3 regions of the Bacillus sp. AL-1R genome follow, and region 1 is predicted to be linked to each of the others. Evidence: predicted binding sites of a transcription regulator. Region 1 holds the regulator's gene; each other region holds the start of a gene.

Region 1 (12,923 bases):
AGGGTACGAAGTACAACTCAAATACAAATCAGGTGATTATTGCGAAGAGGTCACACCCGTTCCCATACCGAACACGGCAGTTAAGCTCTTCAGCGTCGATGGTAGTTGGGGGTTTCCCCCTGTGAGAGTAGAACGTCGCCTGGTTTGGATTTTTTATAGATATAAATCTTTTTATTATCGCGGGGTGGAGCACGAACGAATATGCTTCGAAGAAATAACTTCAGCATACCAATCGAGCCGCTACTTGCATAAACATCCTGAGATTGGGATGGTCATAATAACATTAACTTTCATGGATCTTATAAATAGTATCCACATTATCGCGGGGTGGAGCACGAACGAATATGCTTCGAAGAAATAGCTTCAGCATACCAATCGAGCCGCTACTTGCATAAACATCCTGAGATTGGGATGGTCATAACACATTAACTTTCATGGAACTATATTAATAGTATCCACATTATCGCGGGGTGGAGCACGAACGAATATGCTTCGAAGAAATAACATCAGCATACCAATCGAGCCGCTACTTGCATAAACATCCTGAGATTGGGATGGTCATAATAACATTAACTTTCATGGATCTTATTAATAGTATCCACATTATCGCGGGGTGGAGCAGTCTGGTAGCTCGTCGGGCTCATAACCCGAAGGTCGCAGGTTCAAATCCTGTCCCCGCAACCAAAATGGTCCCGTGGTGTAGCGGTTAACATGCCTGCCTGTCACGCAGGAGATCGCCGGTTCGATCCCGGTCGGGACCGCCATACATACGATTCTTAAAACGAAACAAAAAATTGTTTCGTTTTTTTTATTATATTGGAAATGAGTAATATATAATCAGCCTTATTTGTAAGACTATTACTTTTATCGATAACTGTTTAAAACAGGCCGGCACAAGCAAAAGTCTGCTCAACTGAAACCATAAATGGGAATCGTAGAAAATAGAGATTAAGAAGAATCTATGTGATTAGAAGACACTGATTAAGGTCTGCAAAAAAAGGTAGAAGTAACAAAATTGATGAATGCAACTTATGGTAAATTTCTATACTTTATTTAAACTATTCAAAAGAATATTACTGTTTGACATCCGCTTAATGTTTTGAAATGATATAATATGGCAAAGTTAGAAATAGACGAGTTAGAATTTTGGTGGTGAAGTAATTGGAGATTGTTTTACATACAAATACTGAGGAAGAAACTCAAGAAATTGCATTTTTTCTGGGAAAAATAGTGCAACAAAAGGATGTAATCTTATTAGAAGGAGATCTAGGTGCAGGAAAGACTACCTTTACAAAAGGCTTTGCTAAAGGTCTTGATGTAAAAAGGACGGTTAATAGCCCAACTTTTAATATTATTAAAGAATATAAAGGTAGAATACCTCTTTATCATATGGATGTTTATCGTTTAGAAGGTAGTAGTGAAGATTTAGGCTTTGATGAGTATTTTATGGGTGAAGGTGTTTGTGTTGTAGAATGGGCTCATTTAATTTCGGATTACTTACCAAATGAATTCTTAAAAATCATAATAACTCATGAAGAAAATGGTAGAATGATTACTTTTATTCCAAATGGATCTAGGTATGAATTTATTTGTAAGGAGTTAATAAACAATGACCGTTTTAGCAATTGATACATCTACAAATGTTATGGGGATTAGTCTAATAAAAGATCAATCTGTTATTGGAGAAACAATAACATTTATTAATAAAAACCATTCTGTACGATTAATGCCAGCAATTAGTAGTTTAATGGAAGAATGCAATATAAAACCAAAGGAATTATCTAAAATAGTAGTTGCAAAAGGCCCTGGCTCTTATACAGGTGTACGTATTGGTGTCACTGTGGCTAAATCATTAGCTTTCACTTTAAATATTCCAATTATCGGAGTATCCAGTTTGAAGGTATTGGCTGCGAATGGGCGATATTTTAATGGCTTAGTTTGTCCTATATTTGACGCAAGACGTAATTTGTTATTTACAGGTCTTTATGATTTTAATGGGCAAATTGCTAATGAGGTATTAGAAGACTGCAATATTGACCGTAGTATTTGGATTGAAAAACTTAAATCATATAATGAACAAATATTATTTATTGGTAATGATGTATCAATTCATAAAGAATTTATTATTGAACATTTAAAAGATAAAGCTGTCTTTGCAAAAGAAAGTTTGAATAACCAGAGACCTAGTGAGCTGTTTACATGTAGCTTAGAAGAAAAAGAAGAATCAGTTCATAGTTTTGCACCAGAATATTTAAGATTATCAGAAGCAGAAGCTAATTGGCTAGCAAGTCAAGAAAAGTAGGAGGATATTATGATCTCATCGGTTGCTTTTCGTAAAATGAAAGAAGAAGATTTAGATCAAATAGTAGAAATTGAAAAACAATCATTCCCTACTCCATGGACATATGAGGCTTTTTATAATGAATTATATTCGAATCAATTTGCCAATTATATAGTGGCTGAAGTTGATGAGAAACTGATTGGTTATTGCGGATTATGGGTTGTCATTGACGAAGGGCATATTACGAATATAGCTATTTTGCCAGATTATAGAGGAGTAGGTCTTGGCGAAAAGTTACTTCGCTCAGTAATGGAAACTGCTAAAAATCTTGGAGCTGAAACATTGACATTGGAAGTTAGGGTATCAAATCATGTAGCAAAAGGACTGTATCGAAAGCTGGGATTCCAAGATGGTGGTATTCGAAAAAGCTATTATACAGATAATTTTGAGGATGCATTAGTTATGTGGGTGAAATTGAAATGATAAATGAAAATTGTTTAATTCTTGCTATTGAGACGAGCTGCGATGAAACTTCCGCAGCAGTTGTTAAAAATGGAAATGAAATTCTAAGTAATGTAGTAGCTACTCAGATCGATATTCATAAACGTTTTGGAGGAGTAGTACCTGAAGTTGCATCACGATTACATGTTGAGCAAATAACTTTGGTAATAGAAGAAGCAATGAAGCAAGCACAAGTAGAATATGAAGATCTGGCTGCCGTTGCTGTTACAGAAGGTCCAGGGCTAGTAGGAGCGTTACTAATTGGGGTTAATGCGGCAAAAGCAATTGCATTTGCACATGGATTACCGCTTATTGGAGTTCATCATATTGCGGGTCATATTTACGCTAATCAACTAGTACAGCCTCTGCAGTATCCATTGTTAGCCTTAGTAGTATCTGGAGGACATACAGAGCTTGTCTACATGAAGGAAGATGGCATGTTTGAAGTTATAGGTGAAACAAGGGATGATGCAGCAGGGGAAGCTTATGATAAAGTTGCTAGAACGCTTAAATTACCTTATCCAGGTGGCCCTCACATTGATCGTCTAGCACAGGAAGGATCTGCAACAATTCCATTTCCTAGAGCATGGTTAGAAGAGGGTAGCTATGATTTTAGTTTCAGTGGATTAAAGTCAGCAGTCATTAATTATATGCATAATGCCGAGCAAAGGGGCGTGGAAGTATCACCTGCTGATGTCGCAGCAAGCTTCCAAGAAAGTGTAATTGAAGTAATTGTTTCTAAAACAATTCAAGCTGCTAAAGAATATAACGTAAAACAAGTATTATTAGCTGGAGGAGTGGCAGCTAATAAAGGGTTAAGGGCTACATTACAAGAAGAGATGGATGCCTTGAGTAATATTGAATTAGTTATACCACCTCTATCACTTTGTACTGATAATGCCGCGATGATTGGCGCTGCTGCATTTATCCGTTTAAAACAAGGGAAACTAGGTAATTTGGCATTAAACGGTAATCCAGGTTTGGATTTAGAGAATATGTAAGAAGTACTTATTCACAATTTTTTTATAAAATGTGGATAAGTACTTTTTATTTGTTAAGAACTTATTAAACTATGTGTACAAAACTGTGAATAACATTATTGGTTCTCTGTGGATAATGTGTATAAACCTGTGTAAAAGCTAAATTACAATTGAATATATGTGGATAAATATGTAGATAAGAAAAAACGGATAGCAAAAAGGCTTATCCGTTTAATCATTATTCTTGTAAGTTCTCCCATTCTTCCATTAGGACTATTAACTTAGCTTCGTAGTCATTTTTCTTAGTTGTTAATTCCTGTACTAATTGAAAATCACCGTAGACTTCTGGCTTACATAATTCTAGTTCGATCGTCTCTATATCAAGCTCAATTTGCGATATATTACTTTCAATTTCCTCTATACGACGCTGAGTTTGACGGAGTTTTTTCTTCAATTCTTTGTCTTGTTGATAATCAGAAATTGGTTGCGAGGATTGTTTAACTTGTGCTAATGTAGCCTCTTTTTCTGCTTGTTCTTTTTCAAATGCTTCGTTTTTCTTAAATTGGTAATAGTCATAATCACCCAAATAAATTGATAATCCTGTTTTTGCTAGTTCAAAAGTTTTTGTGGATAATCTGTTCATAAAGTAACGATCATGAGAAACAAATAAAATTGTTCCAGGGTAATCTAATAAAGCATTTTCTAATACTTCTTTACTATCTAAATCTAAGTGGTTAGTAGGCTCATCTAGGATTAGGAAATTAGCTTTTTTCATCATAAGTTTTGCTAAAGCTAATCTTGCCTTTTCTCCACCACTTAAAGTGTTAACGATTTTTGTCACGTCATCACCAGAAAATAAGAAATTCCCTAATATTGTTCGAATTTCTTGTTCGGCCTTTAACGGATAATCATCCCAAAGTTCGTCTAATACTCTCTTATTAGAAGTTAGTTTTGCTTGCTCCTGGTCATAGTAACCAACCGTAACATTTGCACCAAAATCAATCGTTCCTTGTAATTTTTCTAAATCTCCAATAATCGTTTTAAGTAATGTTGATTTACCAACACCATTTGGACCGACTAATGCGACACTATCGCCTCGATTCAGTACGAATCTCATCGGCTGATTGATTGTTGGGATACGCTCATAACCAATAAATAAATCTTGTACAGACAACACATCATTGCCGCTTTGTTTTTCAATTGTGAATGAGAAATTAGCTGAAGACTCGTCTCCTAGTGGCTTGTCTAATCGAACCATTCGATCTAATTGTTTCCTACGACTTTGAGCTCTTTTTGTAGTTGAGGCACGAGCAATATTACGCTGCACAAAATCCTCAAGTTTAGAGATTTCATCTTGTTGTTTTTCGAACTGTTTTAATTCTTGTTCATATTGAGCTGCCTTTAAATCAAGGTACTTACTATAATTACCAACAAATCGTTGATGCTTATGATTAGATATTTCATAAACAATATTAACAACTTGATCAAGGAAATATCGATCATGGGAAACGATTAATACTGCGCCAGGATATGACTGTAAGTAGCGCTCTAACCAACTAAGGGTCTCAATATCTAAATGGTTCGTAGGCTCATCCAAGATTAACAAGTCTGGCTTTGTCAGTAATAGCTTACCTAATGCTAGGCGTGTCTTTTGTCCACCGCTTAATGAAGAGATTTTTGTTTCATAATCTTCATTACTAAAACCTAAACCACTAATGATTGAACGAATATCTGCTTCAAACTGGTAACCGCCGTTTTCTTTAAATGTATATTGTAGATGATCATATTCATTCATAACCTTGTCATAAACGGATTGATTAGAGTAGACTTCCTCCTTAGTCATTTTAACTTCTAGTTTTCTCATATTATCTTGCATTTCTACTAAATGATTGAATACAGAATAATATTCTTCCCAAATCGTTTTATCACTCTGTAAACCAGTGTTTTGGGCTAGGTATCCTACAGTAACGTCTTTAGGCTTATTTATTTCGCCGCCATCATAGGATATTTCACCTGCTATGATTTTCAATAATGTAGATTTTCCAGCACCATTACGTCCAACAATGGCAACTCGATCACTCGTTTGAACTTCTAATTTTATATTTGAAAGTATAATGTCACTACCAAAATACTTTGAGACATTATTTACTTGTAAAAGAATCATTGATAACACCTCATTGCAAAATTTTTTATCTATGTAACTGTAGACTGTCAAAATTCTTAAATATAGTGTATATTTTACATTAGAACAAGTACTTTATTACTAAAATAAGGTCAAATTACACACCATAGTAAAAAGAATTACAGTAAGTGGGGGATTAAAAAATGGATTCGGAACAAATTAAAATTCCACAAGCTACTGCTAAACGTCTACCTTTATATTACCGTTTTATAAAGAATTTGTCTTTATCAGGTAAACAAAGAGTTTCTTCAGCAGAGTTAAGTGAAGCAGTAAAGGTAGATTCCGCTACAATCAGAAGAGATTTTTCTTATTTTGGGGCACTAGGTAAAAAAGGTTATGGATATAATGTAAATTACTTATTAACTTTTTTCTCGAAAGCGCTTAACCAGCATGAAGTTATGAAAGTTGCATTAATTGGTGTTGGTAATTTAGGAACTGCATTTTTACACTATAATTTTATAAAAAATAATAATACAAAAATTGAGATGGCATTTGATATTGATCCAAATAAAATTGGTACTGAAATAGGTGGAGTACCTGTTTATAATTTAGAAAATCTAGAAGAAGTTATGAATGAAGATATTCAAATCGTTATTTTAACTGTTCCTGCACCAGTGGCACAATCAATAGCTGATCGATTAAATGGAAAAAATATTAGAGGAATTTTAAATTTCACACCTGCACGAATTAGTGTACCAGAACATATTCGCATTCATCATATAGACTTAGCAGTTGAACTGCAAACATTGGCATATTTTTTACAACAATAAAATTACTGGATATATAAAAAACCCCCTCTTGGGGGTTTTTTAATGTAAATTAATCTGCTGAAAAACAACAAAAGAGTTCATTAACATATGTGTTAAGATTGGAACCAAAATTGAGTTTGTTCGTTTATACAGGTAACAAAATACAAAACCAATTAGAAAGTATGACAAAAAGAAGGGTAAGTCTCCATGCATAAGTGAAAAGATCGCTGAACTAATCCCAGCAGAAATAATAAATGGTAAACGATTATAAAGCCTTTTAAAAATAATTCCACGAAAAATAACTTCTTCTAAAATTGGTGCAACTAGACTTGGTATGACAATAAAAGCTGGATTAAGCTTAGCGATGTTTATGATATTTTGAGTATTTTCTGAGCCCTTATGTAAATCAAGTACATAAATTAAAATTAAATTACAAACAATTTGAGTTAGCATTGTTATGAAGTAACCTAAAATAACCCAATTTATTATTGTACGATAATTAGTTTTAAAACTCTTTATTCCTTCATAAATGGGCTTGTGTAATAAGAGAAGTATAATAATTAATCCAGTTACGAAACTAATACAACCCCATAATGCCACCGCTTCAAGAGAAGCTGTTTTCCGATCCACTCCAACGTATAAGTTACTTTTTAATAAAAAGGGAACTCCGAATACCGCTGAATATTGAAGAACGACGTACGTTAATAAAATCCATAAATCTCTAGTTTTCAATACAATAGCTCCTTTGTGTTGATATTTTTCATAACAAAAAGGTTTATAACAACACGTACATATTTTACTCGTTTCTTATGTTTCTTAAAAGAAATTTTCACTTTTTATTTTACTTTTGATAGTTGATAAATAAAACTTATTAAATTTCGACAAGAAAAGTGCCTGCTTCGGGCTTGCAAAATTTTTTAATATTATTTAAACTATTAATTGTGTTAGCACTCAATACACATGAGTGCTAAAAAAATAATGATTTGATTATTGAGGAGGTATTACGCATGTTAAAGCCATTAGGTGATCGTGTTGTAATTGAGCTTGTTGAGTCTGAAGAAAAAACTGCTAGTGGTATCGTGTTACCAGGTAGTGCACAAGAAAAGCCACAAGAAGGCAAAGTTGTTGCAGTAGGTACTGGTCGAGTACTTGAAAATGGTGAGCGCGTTGCTTTAGAAGTATCTGTAGGTGACCGCATTATCTTCTCTAAATATTCAGGAACAGAAGTTAAGTACGGCGGTACTGAATACTTAGTACTTCGCGAAAACGATATTCTTGCAATTATAGGTTAATAAAATAAAATACTTAAATTAAAAAATATATCTTTTAAATTATAAGGAGGTCATTTTCATGGCAAAGGACATTAGATTTGGTGAAGAAGCACGTCGCGCAATGTTACGTGGTGTAGACGCTTTAGCTGATGCTGTAAAAGTAACTTTAGGACCAAAAGGACGTAACGTAGTTCTTGAGAAAAAATTCGGTTCTCCATTAATTACTAATGATGGTGTTACAATCGCTAAAGAAATTGAATTAGAAGATGCATTTGAAAATATGGGTGCTAAATTAGTTGCGGAAGTTGCTAGCAAAACAAATGATGTTGCTGGGGACGGTACAACAACTGCGACAGTTTTAGCGCAAGCTATGATTCGTGAAGGTCTTAAAAACGTAACTGCTGGTGCAAACCCAATGGGTATCCGTAAAGGTATCGAAAAAGCAGTTGCAGTAGCAATTGAAGAATTAAAAACAATCTCAAAACCAATTGAAGGCAAAGAGTCAATCGCACAAGTTGCTGCAATTTCTTCAGCGGATCCAGAAGTTGGACAATTAATTGCTGAAGCAATGGAGCGCGTTGGTAACGATGGAGTTATTACTCTTGAAGAATCAAAAGGTTTCACAACTGAGTTAGAAGTAGTAGAAGGTATGCAATTTGACCGTGGATACTCTTCTCCTTACATGGTTACAAATTCAGAGAAAATGGTTGCTGAATTAGAAAATCCATATATATTAATCACAGATAAAAAAGTAACTAACATTCAAGAAATCTTACCAGTACTTGAGCAAGTTGTTCAACAAGGTAAGCCACTATTAATTATTGCTGAGGATGTTGAAGGTGAAGCACAAGCAACAATCATCGTAAATAAATTACGTGGTACGTTCAATGCTGTTACTGTTAAAGCTCCTGGCTTCGGTGACCGTCGTAAAGCAATGTTAGAAGATATCGCGATCTTAACTGGCGGTGAAGTGATTACAGAAGAATTAGGATTAGATCTTAAAACAACTAACATCACTCAATTAGGTCGTGCTTCAAAAGTTGTAGTAACAAAAGAAAACACTACAATCGTTGAAGGTGCTGGTGAAACTGCAGAAATCCAAAGACGTATCGGCGTAATCCGTGCTCAATTAGAAGAAACTACTTCTGAATTTGATCGCGAAAAATTACAAGAGCGTTTAGCTAAATTAGCTGGTGGAGTAGCAGTAATCAAAGTTGGTGCTGCAACTGAAACTGAATTAAAAGAGCGTAAATTACGTATTGAAGATGCATTAAACTCAACACGTGCTGCAGTTGAAGAAGGTATTGTAGCTGGTGGTGGTACTGCATTAATGAGCGTATTTAATAAAGTAGCTGCAATCGAAGCAGAAGGTGACGTAGCAACAGGTATCAACATCGTATTACGTGCACTTGAAGCTCCAGTTCGTCAAATCGCTACAAATGCTGGTCTAGAAGGATCAGTAATTATTGAGAAATTAAAAAATGCAGAAGTTGGCGTTGGTTTCAATGCTGCTAACGGACAATGGGTAAACATGATCGAAGAAGGTATCGTTGACCCAACTAAAGTTACACGTTCTGCACTTCAAAACGCAGCATCTGTTTCAGCTATGTTCTTAACAACTGAAGCAGTAGTAGCTGATATCCCTGAGAAAAATGCTCCAGCAATGCCTGACATGGGCGGCATGGGCATGGGCGGCATGATGTAATACAGAAAAAACCCTTGAGCGATCAAGGGTTTTTTTGTTTGTTAAATAATCGTAATTGATAGGATCTTCCCCTATAGGTAGACAGAAGAAAAAGTTAGCATGATATGATGTTCTTAACTGTTTATCTATAGGGGATTTTTATGTCTTTTAAAACTAAATTTATAAAAATTTTAGTTTATAAAATCAAACCGTTTTTCATTATTGTTCGTTACTTATTAAAAGGAATCATTTTAATAATGAGGGGGGCTTGCCTTTTTTATGCAAAAAATGAGTGACGCTGAATTGATGCAATTAATAAAAGAAAAACATCGGCCTGCACTAGAAGAATTATATGACCGATATATTAAAGTTGTCTATTCGTTTAGTTTGAAATCAACGAAGGATCCTGAGAAAGCAAAGGGAATCGTCCAAGCTGTATTTATGAGAATTTGGACAACAAAAAATGCTTATGATCCAAAGAAAGGTCATTTTGTAAATTGGCTACTTACAATTACTAGAAATATCACTATTGATCATCATCGTAAGGAGAAAAAAGAAACTGCTTTAGTACCAATTGGACAGGAACAATTGGAGCAGATACCAGAATATCCATCCAATAATCCTGCCGAAATATTGTCTAAGAAGGTTCTTAGAGAACAAATACAGCATGCCTATCAATACCTTTCAAATAGCCAAATCGAGCTAATTCAGTGGCTATACTGGGAAGGATATACACTTAGAGAAATAGCTGAGATGAAGCAAGAACCTATTGGTACGATTAAAAGTCGATTACATCAAGCACTAAAAGTATTAAGAAATAGGATGGAACCAGAGTTAGGGGGAATGAAAAAATGACTAATAATAAAGGTTGTTCATTTTCCAATGATCTAGTCTCATATATGCTCGGAGAAGTTACAGAAGAAGAAAAGCTTTTATTTGAAGAACATATTTTAAATTGTGAACGTTGCCGTTTGGAAGTCCAAGAGATGGAGGAGGCGTGGAATGTGATTCCATTAACTTTGGATGATGTAGAAATTCCCACAGATTTAAAGGAAGAAGTAATGAATTATATTTTTCCACCTAATCATTCTACTGCTAAAAATTCAATAGTACATCTTCGCAAATTTCTATACGGTTTGGCAGCTGCTATAATACTATTTTCTTTTGTTGGCTTATTATGGAATAATCTTCACCTTAAACAAGAATTAGCTCAAGTAAGCAAAAAGGCAATTTCACCAACAGATGTTGTTCAAGTCTATTCATTAAGATCAACCAATCCAGCAGTAAATTTAGCAAGAGGAGATGCGTGGGTTTACAAGAAAGGTTCTCAAAAACAGATAGTATTCAAACTACGTGGGCTTGAGACTACAAAAGGTACTGAGGCTTATCAAGCTTGGCTAATACATGATGGAAAGCGAAGAAGTGCGGGGACTTTTCATGTTGATAAAAATGGTAATGGTTTTCTTAGTTACGTATTAAAAGAAAATGATCAGTCTTTTGAAGCAATCGGTATTTCGCTCGAACCAGATGCAAATAGTATCCAGCCACGTGGGAAAAAAATTTTAGGAACATAAAGTAAAATGCCCATGATTCAGTTTAGGAACCATGGGCTTAAGTTTATTACTTTTTAATACTATTTGTAGGTGAAGTTATTAACCACCCAACAGGAGCTCCTCCAATTGCGTGACTCAAAGTTCGACCTTCAATCACAGCCGGTTCAGAATTCCTCGCAATACTGCCGTCTTGTTTTACATTATAGTATATGCTTCCATCATTGATATCCTGATCTTTAAAGCTGAACATAACTGGATTATTAAATTTAACAATAATTTCATTTGTCTTAGAATCTACCACTCTAAATGCAAAATTCATAATCACTTTTTCACCTTCTGGGGCATTTGTTTGGAAAGTACTATTTTTCCCTTCAAGTATTTGAAAAACAACATCATTACTAAACGTACCTTTAGGAATATTAACTTTTATTCCACTATGACTAATTTTTGCAGCTGCACCTGATTCAATTTTCTTTTCAGCAATTACTTTTGGAAATCCAAATTGGGTAAAATCACTCGCAGCAAATGCCACTGCACTAAATAAAATTATTGAAAATAACGACATAGCTGCTAAAAATGTAAAACGAATTTTTCTCATTAACATACATCTCCTTCTAAATTTTAAGTTTCATTAAAGGTAACGGAATAAATGTTAGTACGGTTTGAACGGAAATGTATTTTTTTTAAAAACTTAATCAAAATAGACTGAACTTGTAATCCAAGTGGGATTCGATTATTTACATTTGGAGTAGTCGAGAATGAGAAGAGTTAAACTAAATCTTTAAATTTGGTTTATATAATACTCAGACTTCATTGACTATATAATGATTAAATATGTATAGTAAGTTTAATAAAAGCAAGAGCTTGTGATGCGATAGTATGAATAGATCAAATAATTTTTTTAAGGATGATTTAGATGAAGGTTGGTTTATATAGAGGATGCCTTTTTGGTCTCTTATTTTCTATACCATTTTGGTTGATAGTATTATGGATACTTTTTAGATAGAATTAAAAAACCCCCTTCAGAAAGTAAAAAGCTACTAATACTTTCTACTTAAAAGGGGATGGTTTGGTACTATAAAGAAGGTAATTTTTTAAACAACAAAATCATGGAATATAGGTTCAATTAATTCTCCGCTATTTAATTGCCCCCTATTTTTTATCACACATCTGACAAATGGTTCTACAAAAATATAATTTTTGTCTTCCCCAGTTTTTATATGTTTCGTTAGACTAAAGAATGCTGTTTTTTGGCCAGTATTCATACCGAACTCGACTAACCCTACATTTACATACTCACCATTTTTTAATTCAGAGATTAATAATCCCATTCCTTGTTTTTTATAGCCTGTAATATAGTAATTACTATATCTCCAGTTAATAATTTTTAACCAATTTAGTGATCGATGTGCTGGTATATAAGTTGAATCTTTTGATTTAGCTACTATACCTTCAAGCCCTAGAGTTTTAATTTGCTCAAAAAACATCTCACCTTCCGACTCGATATAAAAACTTTTTTTGATTGTTTCTTGATCAACTAATGTTTCTGAAAGGATTTTTTTTCGATAAGATAAAGGTTCTTTCATTAAGTTATTATTTTTAAGACGTAAAATATCAAAAACGATATATGTTAATGGAAATTGTTTGCTTCCTTGTAATATTTTTGATTCTTGAATAAAACTTACACGATTGGTTGCCGCTTCAAAATCCTCTCTGCCTTCA
Region 2 (6,336 bases), 770 kb from region 1:
TTCTGGAACTTTAAATACTTCTTTTTCTTCACCTTCTACAAGCTCATAAACATTATTTGCAACATGGATAAATGTATCTAATCCAACAACGTCTAATGTACGGAATGTAGCACTAGAAGGGCGCCCAATCATTGGACCAGTAATTGAATCAACTTCTCCAACACTGTATCCGCCTTTTAGCATTTCTTGTACAGTTACAAGTAATCCATAAGTTCCGATCCGATTTCCAATAAAGTTTGGAGTATCTTTTGCTAATACAACGCCTTTGCCTAAAACGTCTTCTCCAAAACTTTTCATAAATGTAAGTACTTCTTCAGATGTATGTTTAGTAGGAATAACTTCTAATAATTTTAAATAACGTGGTGGGTTAAAAAAGTGAGTGCCTAAGAAATGTTTCTTGAAGTCATCCGAACAGTCCTCAGACATAGCTTCAATTGAAATACCTGATGTATTTGAGCTCACGATTGAGCCTGGTTTGCGGTACGCATCAACACTAGCTAATACTTGTTTTTTAATTGCTAAATTTTCAACAACTACTTCAATAATCCAGTCAACTTCGCTTAAACGACTCATGTCATCTTCAAAGTTACCTGCTTGAATTAACGTTAAGTTTTTCTTAGATGCAAGAGGAGCTGGCTTTTGTTTTAATAATTTCTGAATAGCCGTTTGACTAAATCGATTACGAAATTCTTTGGAGTCGGTAGTTAGACCTTTTGCAGCATCTTCCTCAGATAGTTCTCTTGGGACAATATCAAGTAATAATGTTGGAATTCCAATGTTTGCCAAGTGTGCAGCGATACCAGATCCCATCACACCTGAGCCGAGTACAGCGGCTTTTTTAATTTTTTGGATCATATGCATTTCTCCTCCTCATATCTTTGAATGAATACTCATTCACTTTCTGGATAAAACAATCCATTATCAATGAGCCCTCTACTTCCACTATATGATAAATTCTTATTTTTCGCAATAAACAAAAAGTTCGAATTAACAAAAAATTTTATTACGATTAATATTCTTCCTCTGCTTTTTTTATTACACTCCATTTTTTTACTAATAAGTTTATTTAAATAGGTTAGTCTAAGAAATGGAGGTGATAAGATATGAAACGTGAAAGAAATCCATCAAAGGGTGGAGTTAGTGCAGCAAGTGTTCAAGGTAATGCAAGTCATGGAGATCAAAGAGAAGAAAAAGGTAGACAAAGTAACAATCAGCAGTACGGTAAAAAAAATATGGGTCATTAAGCAATTTTCACTCAAATTTAATAGCAAAACTAGGACCTTACATATTCAATCATTTATATGAATAATGTTGTTTTACTACTAACTACTTATCACAAGAAAATCCTGTATAAAGAGAAAAAGGCTGACTAAAAAGGATCCTCACTCAATCCTTTTTAGTTAGCCTCTTTAATTTTAATAATTATTTACTGAACATACCTTTTAATACGAATGCAACGTTTGCAGGACGTTCTGCTAGACGACGCATGAAGTAACCGTACCAGTCAGTACCATAAGGAACATAAACTCGCATATTATATCCTTCTTTAACAAGTTCTAATTGACGCTCTGTACGAATTCCGTATAACATTTGGAACTCAAATTGATCGTTAGGAATATTATGCTCTTTTACTAATTGTTTTGTATACTCAATCATTGCTTCATCGTGTGAAGCAATTGCAGTAAAGTTACCGTTTAATAGGTGCATTTTAATGATTTTTTTGAAGTTTTCATCCACATCTTTTTTGTCTGGGAATGCTACTTCTGCAGGCTCTTTATAAGCACCTTTTACTAGACGTAAGTTTGGTTTTAAACTGTTTAAATCTTTAATATCGTTTTCAGTTCTGTATAAATAAGCTTGAATAACAGTTCCAATATTATCGTACTCTGATTTTAATTGCTTAAAGATACGAATTGTTTTTTCACAGCGAGAGAAATCTTCCATATCGATTGTAACGAATACGCCACTTTTCTTAGCTGCTTCTAAAATACGACGCATATTTGCTAAAACTAGCTCGTCAGAAATATCAAGTCCCATTGAAGTCATTTTAAGAGAACATTGTGAATCTAATTTTTCTTTTCCAATCGCCTCAATTGCTTCGATACAGTGATCAGCCATTTCATTTGCTTCTTCAACTGTATCTACGAACTCTCCAAGATAATCAATTGTTACTTTTAAATTCTTTTTATTTAAATCCTTAATAACTTTTGTAGCTAAATCGATTGTTTCGCCTGCAACAAAACGAGCTGCACCAAATCTTAGGCCATACTTTTTAGCCATTTTAGTTAAAAACTTATTTTTAGACATAAATAAAAAAGCATTCTTCATAACTTGTTCCATTACTCTACCCCCAAAAATTTAACTATTCTTTTCTCTCTATCTATTACTAATGTATCATCTAATGAAATTTGTTAAAACAATTTTTTAATAATTTGTCGAATTTTGTTTATTGAAAAATGTATGCCCTTACTTGATATTATATTATCATAATTAATAGGTGCCGTCATCTTTGAAAATTATGGATAAAATTTATTGTTTATTTTTATTCGCTAAAGCTTCTCTATGCTGGTCATTTAGCGTTTTTATTTCTTTTATTAAATGAACAACTTCATCTTTAGCTTGCGGATATGTATCATTCCAATGTTTTACTAATGCGGGCATTGATTTTGATATGTATGTATACATAACCCACTTTTCCACTTTTGCCTGTTTTTCCTCAGACCAATCTCCTAATAACAATTCCGTATATTTTTTTAGTAACGCATCAAATTTTCCTTCAAATTCATTTTCCAAACGAAATCACCTCTCCATATTATTGTTAAGTTGAATCTTCCTTTTTTTACCTAAAACTGTTTACTATGAGATTATATTATATCTTCAACCACTATTTAGATGATTATTAAAAAATGTAAAGTATAAATAATAAAGCGTATCTATCTGTGCATTTTCATAATTTGTTCATATTTTCACAAACTTACGATCATTTTTTGTTTGTATACTATGTTTGTGTGAAACAAAAAGTACATAGGGAGTGAAACAATTTGGAACAAGTTAGTATAAAATACTGTATTGATTTAGCTCTTAAAAAAAAGAAAATACTGGACCAAAGCTTAATTAAATATTTAACTCGTGCTGCCTTAGCTTCTATTTATATAAGCTTTATTCTGATCGTTTGTTTAAAATTAGCTGAATTATTTAGATTGCAAAATTCACCATTTTCAACAGTCGCTTATCCACTCGCTTTCTCTACAGCTTTAATTATGATTATTTATGGTGGTGGTGAATTATTTACAAGTAATACGATGTATTTTACCTTCTCTACATTAGCTAAAAAAACTACAAAACAAGATTTAGTGAAAAACTGGATTGCATGTTACGCCGGTAATATCATTGGTGCATTTATTTTTGCGATTATTTATTTTTTTACAGGTTTAGCAAAAGATTTTCCTGCTAATCATTTTTTAACAAGTGTAGTTGACCATAAAATTCACGCATCATTTTCAACCTTATTTTTTAAAGGTGTTCTATGTAATTGGCTTGTTTGTCTTGCTTGTTTTTTACCTACAAGATTCAAAGATGATTTCGCAAAAATGCTCCTGATCTTTTTATTAGTTTTTGCTTTCTTCTTCTCTGGTTATGAACATAGTATCGCAAATATTGCTGTCTTTACATTATCATTTATTCTGCCTCACGATGTGCCTTTTACGTTTGGTGATGTATACCATAATTTACTTCCTGTTACATTAGGAAATATTATTGGTGGTTCAGTTGGTGTTGGAGTGGCATATTACTTCTTGAATAATGAACAAAAATTAGAAGTAAAAGAATTAAAACGGGTCTCGTAACCCTAATCTCCTGTCCTCATTTTTTTGTGGACAGGTTTTTTCGTGCAAAACTAATTTTATTATGGTAATAATGATTTTATAAAGAAAATTTTTCCTTTTTTGGTGGTGTAAAATTTGAAATACAATCATTTTGTTCGATTTATCATGTTCATTTCATTACTATGTTTTCTTTTATTATCATATGGCTTCGTAAAAGGTGCTTATACAGTTTTAAATCCTCAAAAAAGCAAACTAATCGTAAATAATAATCCACAAAAAAATAATCAAAATGACAGTGTTCATAAAAACAATACACTGAAAATTGTTGCATTAGGAGATTCACTTACGCGTGGTGTCGGTGATGACGAAGGTACAGGTTATGTAGGAAGATTAAAAACCATTCTTCAAAAAGAATATAAACAATCAACAACGATTACTAATTTAGCGGTTAGCGGTGCGAAAACAGCAAATTTACTTAACGATTTTAAGAAAAAAAATATACAAGAAACGATTGGTTCTGCCGACATAATCGTTCTTTCCATTGGAAGTAATGATTTATTTCCTGGCGCTAATCAACTAAACGAACAATTTTTAAAGACATATCGACCAGATGAAAAAACGTTTAAAAATAATCTACAATCCATTATTAAAGGAATACGTCAAAAAAATCCTTCAGCATCTATTTACGCGTTTGGTTATTATAATCCATTTCATAATGTACAAGGTTTAGATACATCGTCAAGCTTTGTATCGAGATGGAATAATTTACTCGAATTATCGGTGCTTCAAACGAATAATGCATACGTCATTCCTACATTCGATTTATTTTTTAATGAGGAAAAGAAATATTTATACACCGATCATTTCCATCCGAACAAAGATGGATATATTGAAATGGCAAATCGCCTAAGTAGTAAAATAGGAAGTCAGCTTTCGAGGTGAGACGAATGAATAAAGTTCTAAAATTAGAAGGTGTTACAAAAAGCATTAAAGGAAAAGTACTAGTCGATCAAATTTCATTTGAAGTGTATGAAGGGGAAGTGTTTGGTTTTCTAGGCCCAAATGGAGCTGGAAAAACAACAACTATTCGAATGTTAGTTGGATTAATCAAACCAACAAAAGGCACAATTGAAATCGCTGGTTATCCAATTAAAACTCATTTCAAAGAAGCGATGCGACAAATTGGATGTATTGTAGAGAATCCAGAATTATATGGTTATTTAACCGGATGGGAAAATCTAAATCAATTTGCGAGAATGTTAGGAATTAAAGATGATAAAAAAATAAGCGATGTCGTTAATTTAGTAAAATTAACTGATCGAATTCATGAAAAAGTAAAAACGTATTCACTTGGAATGAAACAAAGATTGGGGATTGCTCAAGCATTACTTGGTAGCCCAAAACTTCTTATTTTAGATGAACCAACTAATGGATTAGATCCAGCCGGTATACGTGAATTACGTGAATTTATTCATATGCTTGTAAAAGAGCAAAATATAAGTGTATTTATTTCAAGTCATTTATTAAGTGAAATCGAAATGATTTGTGATCGAGTAGGTATTATAAATAAAGGGAAAATGGTTAGAGTTTCAACAGTAAAAGAATTAGTACAAGAAGCTGCTGAAAGAGTTGAATGGCGTGTTTCTCCAATTCAAAAAGCGCTAGATTTATTAAAAAAAGATTCTACGATTCAAGATATATTAGTAAAAGATGAGCTTATACTGTGCCGAATGTCGCCTCTCAAAATTAATGAGGTCATTCAACAATTTGTAGCAGGTGATATTCAAGTGAATGGCGTTAAAACAATGTCTGAAACATTGGAAGATTTATTCATGGAAATGACTGGGGGCGAAGTTCGTGGCTGAACTAATTAGACTCGTCTTTAACGAAATTGAAAAAATGGTAAGGAAAAGAAGAATACTTGTTATCTTTTTTATTTTAGCAGTGTTAATCCCTATTTTTGTTTATGCTCAACTGCAGCAAACCGAAGAAACAATTAAAAGACTTGGTACTGATAATTGGAAAGTAGCTCTTCAACAAAAAATAGTCGACCAACAAAATAGATTGAACTCATCAGGAATACCTGAAGAATGGAAAAGTTGGTTAAAGGTTCAAATCGATCAAGAGCAATATTATTTGGATAACGACATCAATCCTACTACACCTGGTGCACCTACATTTATCCGAAAATTAATTGAACAAAGTATTGGATGGCTACTGTTACCATTATTGGTCATGGTCATCACGATCGATATGATATCTGGTGAACGAAGCGACGGTACGATCAAAATACTACTAACCCGTCCGATTAAAAGATGGAAGGTCTTACTAAGTAAATACATATCAATTTGTTTATTAATCTCATTTCTTCTCGTTCTATATGGCGTTTTAGCATATGTCATTTCAGGATTTGTTTTCAGTTTTAAAGGATGGACAGTACCTGTGTTAACAGGATTTGTCATCAAAAATAACCAGTTATTAACTGACTCAGTTCAGCTAATTCCCCAATGGC
Region 3 (6,336 bases), 480 kb from region 1:
CATGTGTATCGCGTCCATGTAACGGATTAGCACCAGGAGCAAATGGTTCACCTGCTTTTCTTCCGTCTGGTGTGTTACCTGTCTTTTTACCATATACAACATTAGAGGTAATTGTTAGCACTGATGTTGTATGAATTGAATTACGATATGTTTTATGCTTTCTTACTTTTGCCATAAAGCTTTCAACAAGTTCTACAGCAATATCATCTACATCATCATTGTTGTTCCCGTATTTTGGATATTCTCCCTCAATTTCAAAATCAACAACAATTCCATTCTCATCGCGAATTGTTTTAACTTTTGCATGCTTTATAGCTGATAATGAATCGGCACATACTGAAAGTCCTGCAATCCCCGTTGCCATAGTACGTTTTATATTTGCATCATGTAACGCCATTTCAATTCGTTCATAACTATATTTATCATGCATATAGTGGATACAATTTAATGTATTCACATATAAGCCGGCTAACCAATCTAATAAAACATCGAACTTAACTTTTACTTCTTCATAGTCAAGATATTCAGATGTAATCGGAGCATACATAGGTGCTACTTGAGCTTTTGACTTTTCGTCTTTACCGCCGTTAATTGCGTATAATAATGCTTTAGCAAGATTTGCACGAGCACCAAAGAATTGCATTTGTTTACCAATTGTCATAGCTGATACACAACATGCAATACCATAATCATCACCATATTCCGGGCGCATGATATCATCATTTTCATATTGAATTGAGCTAGTTTTAATTGACATTTTAGCGCAATATTGTTTAAATCCATCAGGCAGTTTTGCTGACCAAAGGACAGTTAAATTAGGTTCTGGTGCTGGTCCTAGGTTATCTAAAGTATTTAAAAAGCGAAATGAGTTCTTCGTTACAAGCGGACGACCATCTATTCCTATTCCACCGATTGACTCTGTTACCCAAGTAGGATCGCCAGAAAATAACTCATTATAATCAGGAGTACGAGCAAACTTGACTAATCTCAATTTCATTACAAAATGATCGACTAATTCTTGTGCTTCTTGCTCAGTTAAAGTACCTTCTTCTAAATCACGTTCAATATAAATATCTAAAAATGTTGAAACTCGTCCTAAACTCATAGCGGCTCCATTTTGCTCTTTAATTGCAGCTAAATAGCCAAAATATAGCCATTGAAACGCTTCTTTTGCGTTTGTTGCAGGTCTAGAAATATCAAACCCATGTTTATTTGCCATTTGTTTTAATTCATTTAAAGCACGTATTTGTTCATTTAGTTCTTCACGATCTCTTATTACTTCTTCTGACATAACACTTGTTGTTCTATTTAATGTTTCAATCTTATCTTTAATAAGTTGATCTACCCCATATAATGCTACTCTTCTATAGTCACCTATAATTCTTCCACGACCGTATGCATCAGGTAGACCTGTAATAACACCAGAACGTCTTGCAGCTTTCATTTCTGATGTATAGGCATCAAATACACCTTGATTATGTGTTTTTCTATATTCTGTAAAGATCTTGCTTATTTCATCATCAACTTTATATCCGTAAGACTCGCATGATGCTTCAGCCATTCGAATACCACCAAACGGTTGTAATGATCTTTTGAAAGGTTTATCTGTTTGGAATCCAACAATTTGTTCTAATTCTTTCTCTAAGTATCCTGGTTCATGTGAAGTAATCGTAGATACAATTTTCGTATCCATATCTAAAACTCCACCATTTTGACGTTCTTCTTTAGATAGTTTAAGTACGATATCCCATAGTTTGTTAGTTGCATCCGTTGGACCTGAAAGAAAAGAGTCATCCCCAACATAAGATTTAACGTTTTTTTGTATAAAGTCCCTTACATCAATCTTTTTTTCCCATCGCCCAGTTTCAAATTGTCTCCATTGTTCCATCGTATTACTCCTCCTCTTTTTGCATATAATACAGAAAGTTTTTTAAGTATATAACAGATTACGTAACTAATTTATCATAGGATGAACTGAAACAATCGTTTATAATATGAACAAATTGTGAAATGTTGAACAAAGTGACAGAAATGTTAACTCACATTAACCTTTTATTCTTTCCACTAAATTACAGTTGCTTCATATATCTAGTAATTCACTCAGAAAACTTTCTTGTTAAACAACAAACTGTTATACTCAATAGATAGTAACTGTATTAGCAAATTTATGAAAATTTGTGGACAAGACATTCACAATCCAAATATGCGATAATACTATGGTTAATACAAAAATGAACAATCCATTTGAACAATGTTTATATAAAGGAGCAATTTATGAATACACAACTTAATCTTTCTAGTTCGATAAATGAAAAATTAAATTTAATATATAATGAACAAATTCAAAAAGTTCTAAATGAAGAGCAATTATTAATTGGAACGAAACAATATGTTTCGCAAGATAAAACGATTTTAGAAGATGCAATTACTGCCCTTCTACTTGGTAAAAATATATTATTAAAAGGGCCTACAGGTAGTGGTAAAACGGTTTTAGCTGAGACCTTATCAAAATTACTCTATCAACCGATGCATAGCATAAACTGTTCTGTCGATTTAGATTTAGAAGGAATTGTTGGATATAATACAATTGCTTCTAATACAAATGGATCGGAAGTAGTTTTCGTCGATGGGCCTTTAATGAAAGCAATGAAGAAAGGTCATATTTTATATATCGATGAAATTAACATGGCAAAACCAGAAACATTACCATTACTACATGGTGCACTTGATTATCGAAAAATGATTACCAATCCATTTACTCAAGAAGTAGTAAAAGGTGACGAAAACTTTAGAGTAATTGCAGCTATAAATGAAGGTTATGTAGGAACAAGCGAATTAAATGAAGCTTTAAAAAATCGCTTCATTATTATAGATGTTCCATATATTAATGGAGAATCATTACTTCAGTTATTAAAAGATGAATCTGAACTAAAAGATGAAGAACTACTGAAGAAATTCACAAGCTTTTCAAGCGATTTAATTCCATTAGCAAGTGAAGGCAGAATTAGTGAAGATGCAGCAAGTATTCGTGGTGTTCTTGACGCATGTGATTTATCTGTTCATATACCAGTACTTCGAGCAATTGAACGCACGATTATCGCTAAATTATCTGATGACATTGAGCGTGAGACTGTTAGAGAACTAGCTGAAAGTTATTTTCTTTCTTGAAATGAGTGATGATTAATATATGAAACAAATCATTTTTAACAATAAAAAAATCGACGCTTCCACTTTTCTTCAAATGGAAAATTTATCGATTTCTCTTTCGAAAGATCGTAATTCATTTTTAGAATTTGATTTCCAAGCGTATTACGATGATGAAGAACAAAAATTTACTGTCAGTCACTTTTGGGATACACAAGAGCATCGTACCCAGTTACAAGGTTTGAAATCAGATGTTTATTTAAAAGCTTTAGGTAATAAACATTATTCAGATTTTAGTGAGTTCAAAGATACACTAAAGGAACTACAAGAAACTCATTTAAAAAGTTTTTTTACACAGTTGTTTGTCCTTTTAGAAGATATCCGACTTGAAGAACTGATTATTTTGCAAAGACCAGGTACAAGACAATTATTTTCTACGAGAAAAAAGATATATAGACATTATTTTCAATCACAATTCAAAGCAAATGAAATGCGTAATTTTCATTTAGATCAATTATTTTGTTTAATTTATCTCTCACTTACTTCTACTCAATTAACTTATCAAACGAATGAACAACTCGAGGATATTTTACCTATCCTCTTTCAAACGTTTGAAGCTAAGAAAACAAGTGATATTTCTTCTATTGTATTTAGTGTGCAGCAAAGATTACTCTCACAGTATAGGGAAGATATGATTCACACATACTTTGGCTATTTACCACTAAATAAAAATAACGAATTAGCATCATGTAATAGTAAGGTAAAAGAACTTCAAAATGACGACCAGCAAGAGGGTCTTGATGAAAGAAATAGCGAAGATGAAAGATTATCAACTTGGCATAGAGAAAGTAAAAATAATGAAACAGATGATAATTTTTTACGATTTGAAGTTGAAAGTGGAACAAAAACTTCTATAAAAGCCAATTTTGCACGAGAAGAAGAGGCTGGCGATCAGGCAATTGCAAATGCATTCGGTTCATCCAAACAAGGCGAGAATAAAAAGTCAAAACAAACTGATTCCCATGAGGCTTCGAATTCATCCTCTTCACAGCAAAATCCATTTGGTAAATACAATAGTAATGTATCTATTCAATATAAAGAAGCAACTGGGCAAACAGTTACTGAAAAGAAACAATATTCTACATTGTCGCAAATGGTATCTAAAGATGTTAAAGAACTAAGAAAAACGATTGAAAAATCCTTAGAAAATAAGCAAAATGCACCGACTGATAAATATTATGGTAGATTAAATAAAAAATGGATTCGACTTTTCACAGAAGAAAATCCTAAAATGTTTTATAAAAAACAAACTGAATCAAAAGAATTGGATGCTGTTTTTTACTTATTAGTCGATTGCTCCGGATCAATGTTTAATAAAATGGATGAAGTGAAAAAAAGCGTTATTCTGTTTCATGAAACATTAAAACAGTTAAAAATCTCTCATAGCATTAGTGGCTTTTGGGAGGATGCTTCAAACGCTACAAAAGAAAATAAACCAAATATTTTACATCAAGTCATTCCATTTTCAAGCTCTTTATCACCTTCAGTTGGCCCAAATATAATGCAACTTCAAGAAGAAGAGGACAATCGTGACGGCTTAATGATTCGAATTGTTTCAGAGGAACTCGCTAAGCGTCCAGAAAAGCATAAATTTTTGCTCGTGTTTACAGATGGTGAACCTTCAGCATTAGATTATTTCCAGGATGGAATTATCGATACGCATGAAGCAGTTAAACAAGCTAGAAAACTTGGAATTGAGGTAATCGGTACTTTCATAGAAGAAGAGGAACACCAAGAAGAAACCTCACAATTAATGAAAAATATTTATCAGCACCATTACTTAATTGCTTCAAATGCAGAGGATTTAAGACTTCAATTAAAACCAATGCTAAAAAAATTATTATTAAGAAGCATAGAATAAGATAGTTGTCCATAAAATGAAAAGAAATAAGCTTACGTAAGCCTATTTCTTTTTTTTTAGAGTATTTTGTCGAACAGATTTACATAATGAATTCGTATTTCCTATTGATTTTTAAAATCAATAGGAGTACGATAAATTTTGACGACTTAGAGAGATGCAGATTTAAAGAAAAGCTAGTGATTGATTACTAGTTTGTTTTGTATTTAAGGGGGATTAGGACTATGCCTACTTCATTTAAAGCAACATTCTCACGTGTACAATTCGTATTACTGGTTGCATTAGTAGTCTGGCTAAAAACGTATATTGTTACTCTGTTTGGATTCGATTTAAAGATCGATACTGTCTTTCAAAATGTAATATTATTTATAAGCCCTTTGGCATCCTCATTATTCCTTGTAGGGTTCGCACTTTTTTTCAAAGGGAATAAACGTAACACAATAGCACTCTTGATTAATTTCATTTTAACTTTGCTATTATGTGGAAACGTTTTATTTTACGGATTCTTTAATGACTTCATAACACTACCAGTGCTGTTCCAAACTAGTAATATGGGTGATTTAGGATCAAGTGTAAAAGAACTAGCAAGCTTTAAAATACTATTCATGTTTATTGATATCCCTATCCTATATTTGATCTCAAAAAAATTTCCTAAATTTTCAAACACAAATCGAGTTCCTTCTTTTATGAAGTCAACTTATTATTTAATTACGATTGCCATTGCAGTTTTAAACTTAGGTTTAGCTGAAATGGAAAGACCTGAGTTGCTTACTCGATCTTTTGATCGTGAAATGCTAGTAAAAAATCTTGGACTTTATGTTTATCAAGGCTATGACTTATCACTTCAAACAAAGACTTCAACACAAAAAGCCTTTGCGGATAGTAGTAAATTAACTGAAATTGAAAACTATGTAAATGGTAACGACGTAAAAGCAAACGCAAAGCTTTTCGGTAAATATAAAGGTAAAAATGTTATTGTTATCTCTTTAGAATCAATGCAAACTTTTACAATTGGTGCAAAGGTTAATGGTAAAGAAATAACTCCATTTTTAAATAAATACATTAAAGAAGAAAGTTATTATTTTGACCACTTCTATCACCAAACTGGTCAAGGAAAAACCTCTGATGCTGAGTTCATTATTGATAACTCTTTATATCCACTAGATCGTGGTGCTGTTTATTTTACACATGCAAATAACGAATATATGGCTACACCTGAAATATTAAAAGATCAAGGATATTATTCAGCTGTTTTCCATGCAAATAATAAAAGC

What was found. The regulator Rex, encoded in region 1, represses fermentation and respiration genes when NADH is low (regulators of the CRP and FNR family bind a similar motif). The targets are predictions, from matches to a motif close to TTGTGAAATATTTCACAA.
Region 2: a site for Rex is predicted at 2,955-2,972, ahead of ACSBO6_RS02435 (formate/nitrite transporter family protein). Genes of this name have one in related genera too.
Region 3: a site for Rex is predicted at 2,004-2,021, ahead of pflB (formate C-acetyltransferase). Genes of this name have one in related genera too.

The regions. Positions count from the first base shown of each region.
Region 1 covers NZ_CP197469.1:4,203,380-4,216,302, reverse strand. Annotated here, with positions in the region: rRNA gene rrf (5S ribosomal RNA) at 29-144, shown strand; tRNA gene ACSBO6_RS20010 (tRNA-Met) at 608-684, shown strand; tRNA gene ACSBO6_RS20005 (tRNA-Asp) at 689-764, shown strand; gene tsaE (tRNA (adenosine(37)-N6)-threonylcarbamoyltransferase complex ATPase subunit type 1 TsaE) at 1,162-1,629, shown strand; gene tsaB (tRNA (adenosine(37)-N6)-threonylcarbamoyltransferase complex dimerization subunit type 1 TsaB) at 1,610-2,302, shown strand; gene rimI (ribosomal protein S18-alanine N-acetyltransferase) at 2,312-2,764, shown strand; gene tsaD (tRNA (adenosine(37)-N6)-threonylcarbamoyltransferase complex transferase subunit TsaD) at 2,761-3,783, shown strand; gene ACSBO6_RS19980 (ABC-F family ATP-binding cassette domain-containing protein) at 4,001-5,926, opposite strand; gene ACSBO6_RS19975 (redox-sensing transcriptional repressor Rex) at 6,088-6,714, shown strand; gene ACSBO6_RS19970 (CPBP family intramembrane glutamic endopeptidase) at 6,754-7,425, opposite strand; gene groES (co-chaperone GroES) at 7,701-7,985, shown strand; gene groL (chaperonin GroEL) at 8,044-9,669, shown strand; gene ACSBO6_RS19955 (RNA polymerase sigma factor) at 9,928-10,503, shown strand; gene ACSBO6_RS19950 (anti-sigma factor) at 10,500-11,222, shown strand; gene ACSBO6_RS19945 (hypothetical protein) at 11,269-11,799, opposite strand; gene ACSBO6_RS19940 (ATP-dependent DNA ligase) at 12,296-12,923, opposite strand, start outside.
Region 2 covers NZ_CP197469.1:515,978-522,313, reverse strand. Annotated here, with positions in the region: gene ACSBO6_RS02455 (3-hydroxyacyl-CoA dehydrogenase/enoyl-CoA hydratase family protein) at 1-852, opposite strand, end outside; gene ACSBO6_RS02450 (YuzL family protein) at 1,104-1,244, shown strand; gene ACSBO6_RS02445 (proline dehydrogenase family protein) at 1,423-2,340, opposite strand; gene ACSBO6_RS02440 (DUF2573 family protein) at 2,530-2,793, opposite strand; gene ACSBO6_RS02435 (formate/nitrite transporter family protein) at 3,042-3,845, shown strand; gene ACSBO6_RS02430 (GDSL-type esterase/lipase family protein) at 3,960-4,766, shown strand; gene ACSBO6_RS02425 (ABC transporter ATP-binding protein) at 4,772-5,689, shown strand; gene ACSBO6_RS02420 (ABC transporter permease) at 5,715-6,336, shown strand, end outside.
Region 3 covers NZ_CP197469.1:3,729,838-3,736,173, forward strand. Annotated here, with positions in the region: gene pflB (formate C-acetyltransferase) at 1-1,888, opposite strand, end outside; gene ACSBO6_RS18035 (ATP-binding protein) at 2,275-3,168, shown strand; gene ACSBO6_RS18040 (vWA domain-containing protein) at 3,188-5,065, shown strand; gene ACSBO6_RS18045 (LTA synthase family protein) at 5,287-6,336, shown strand, end outside.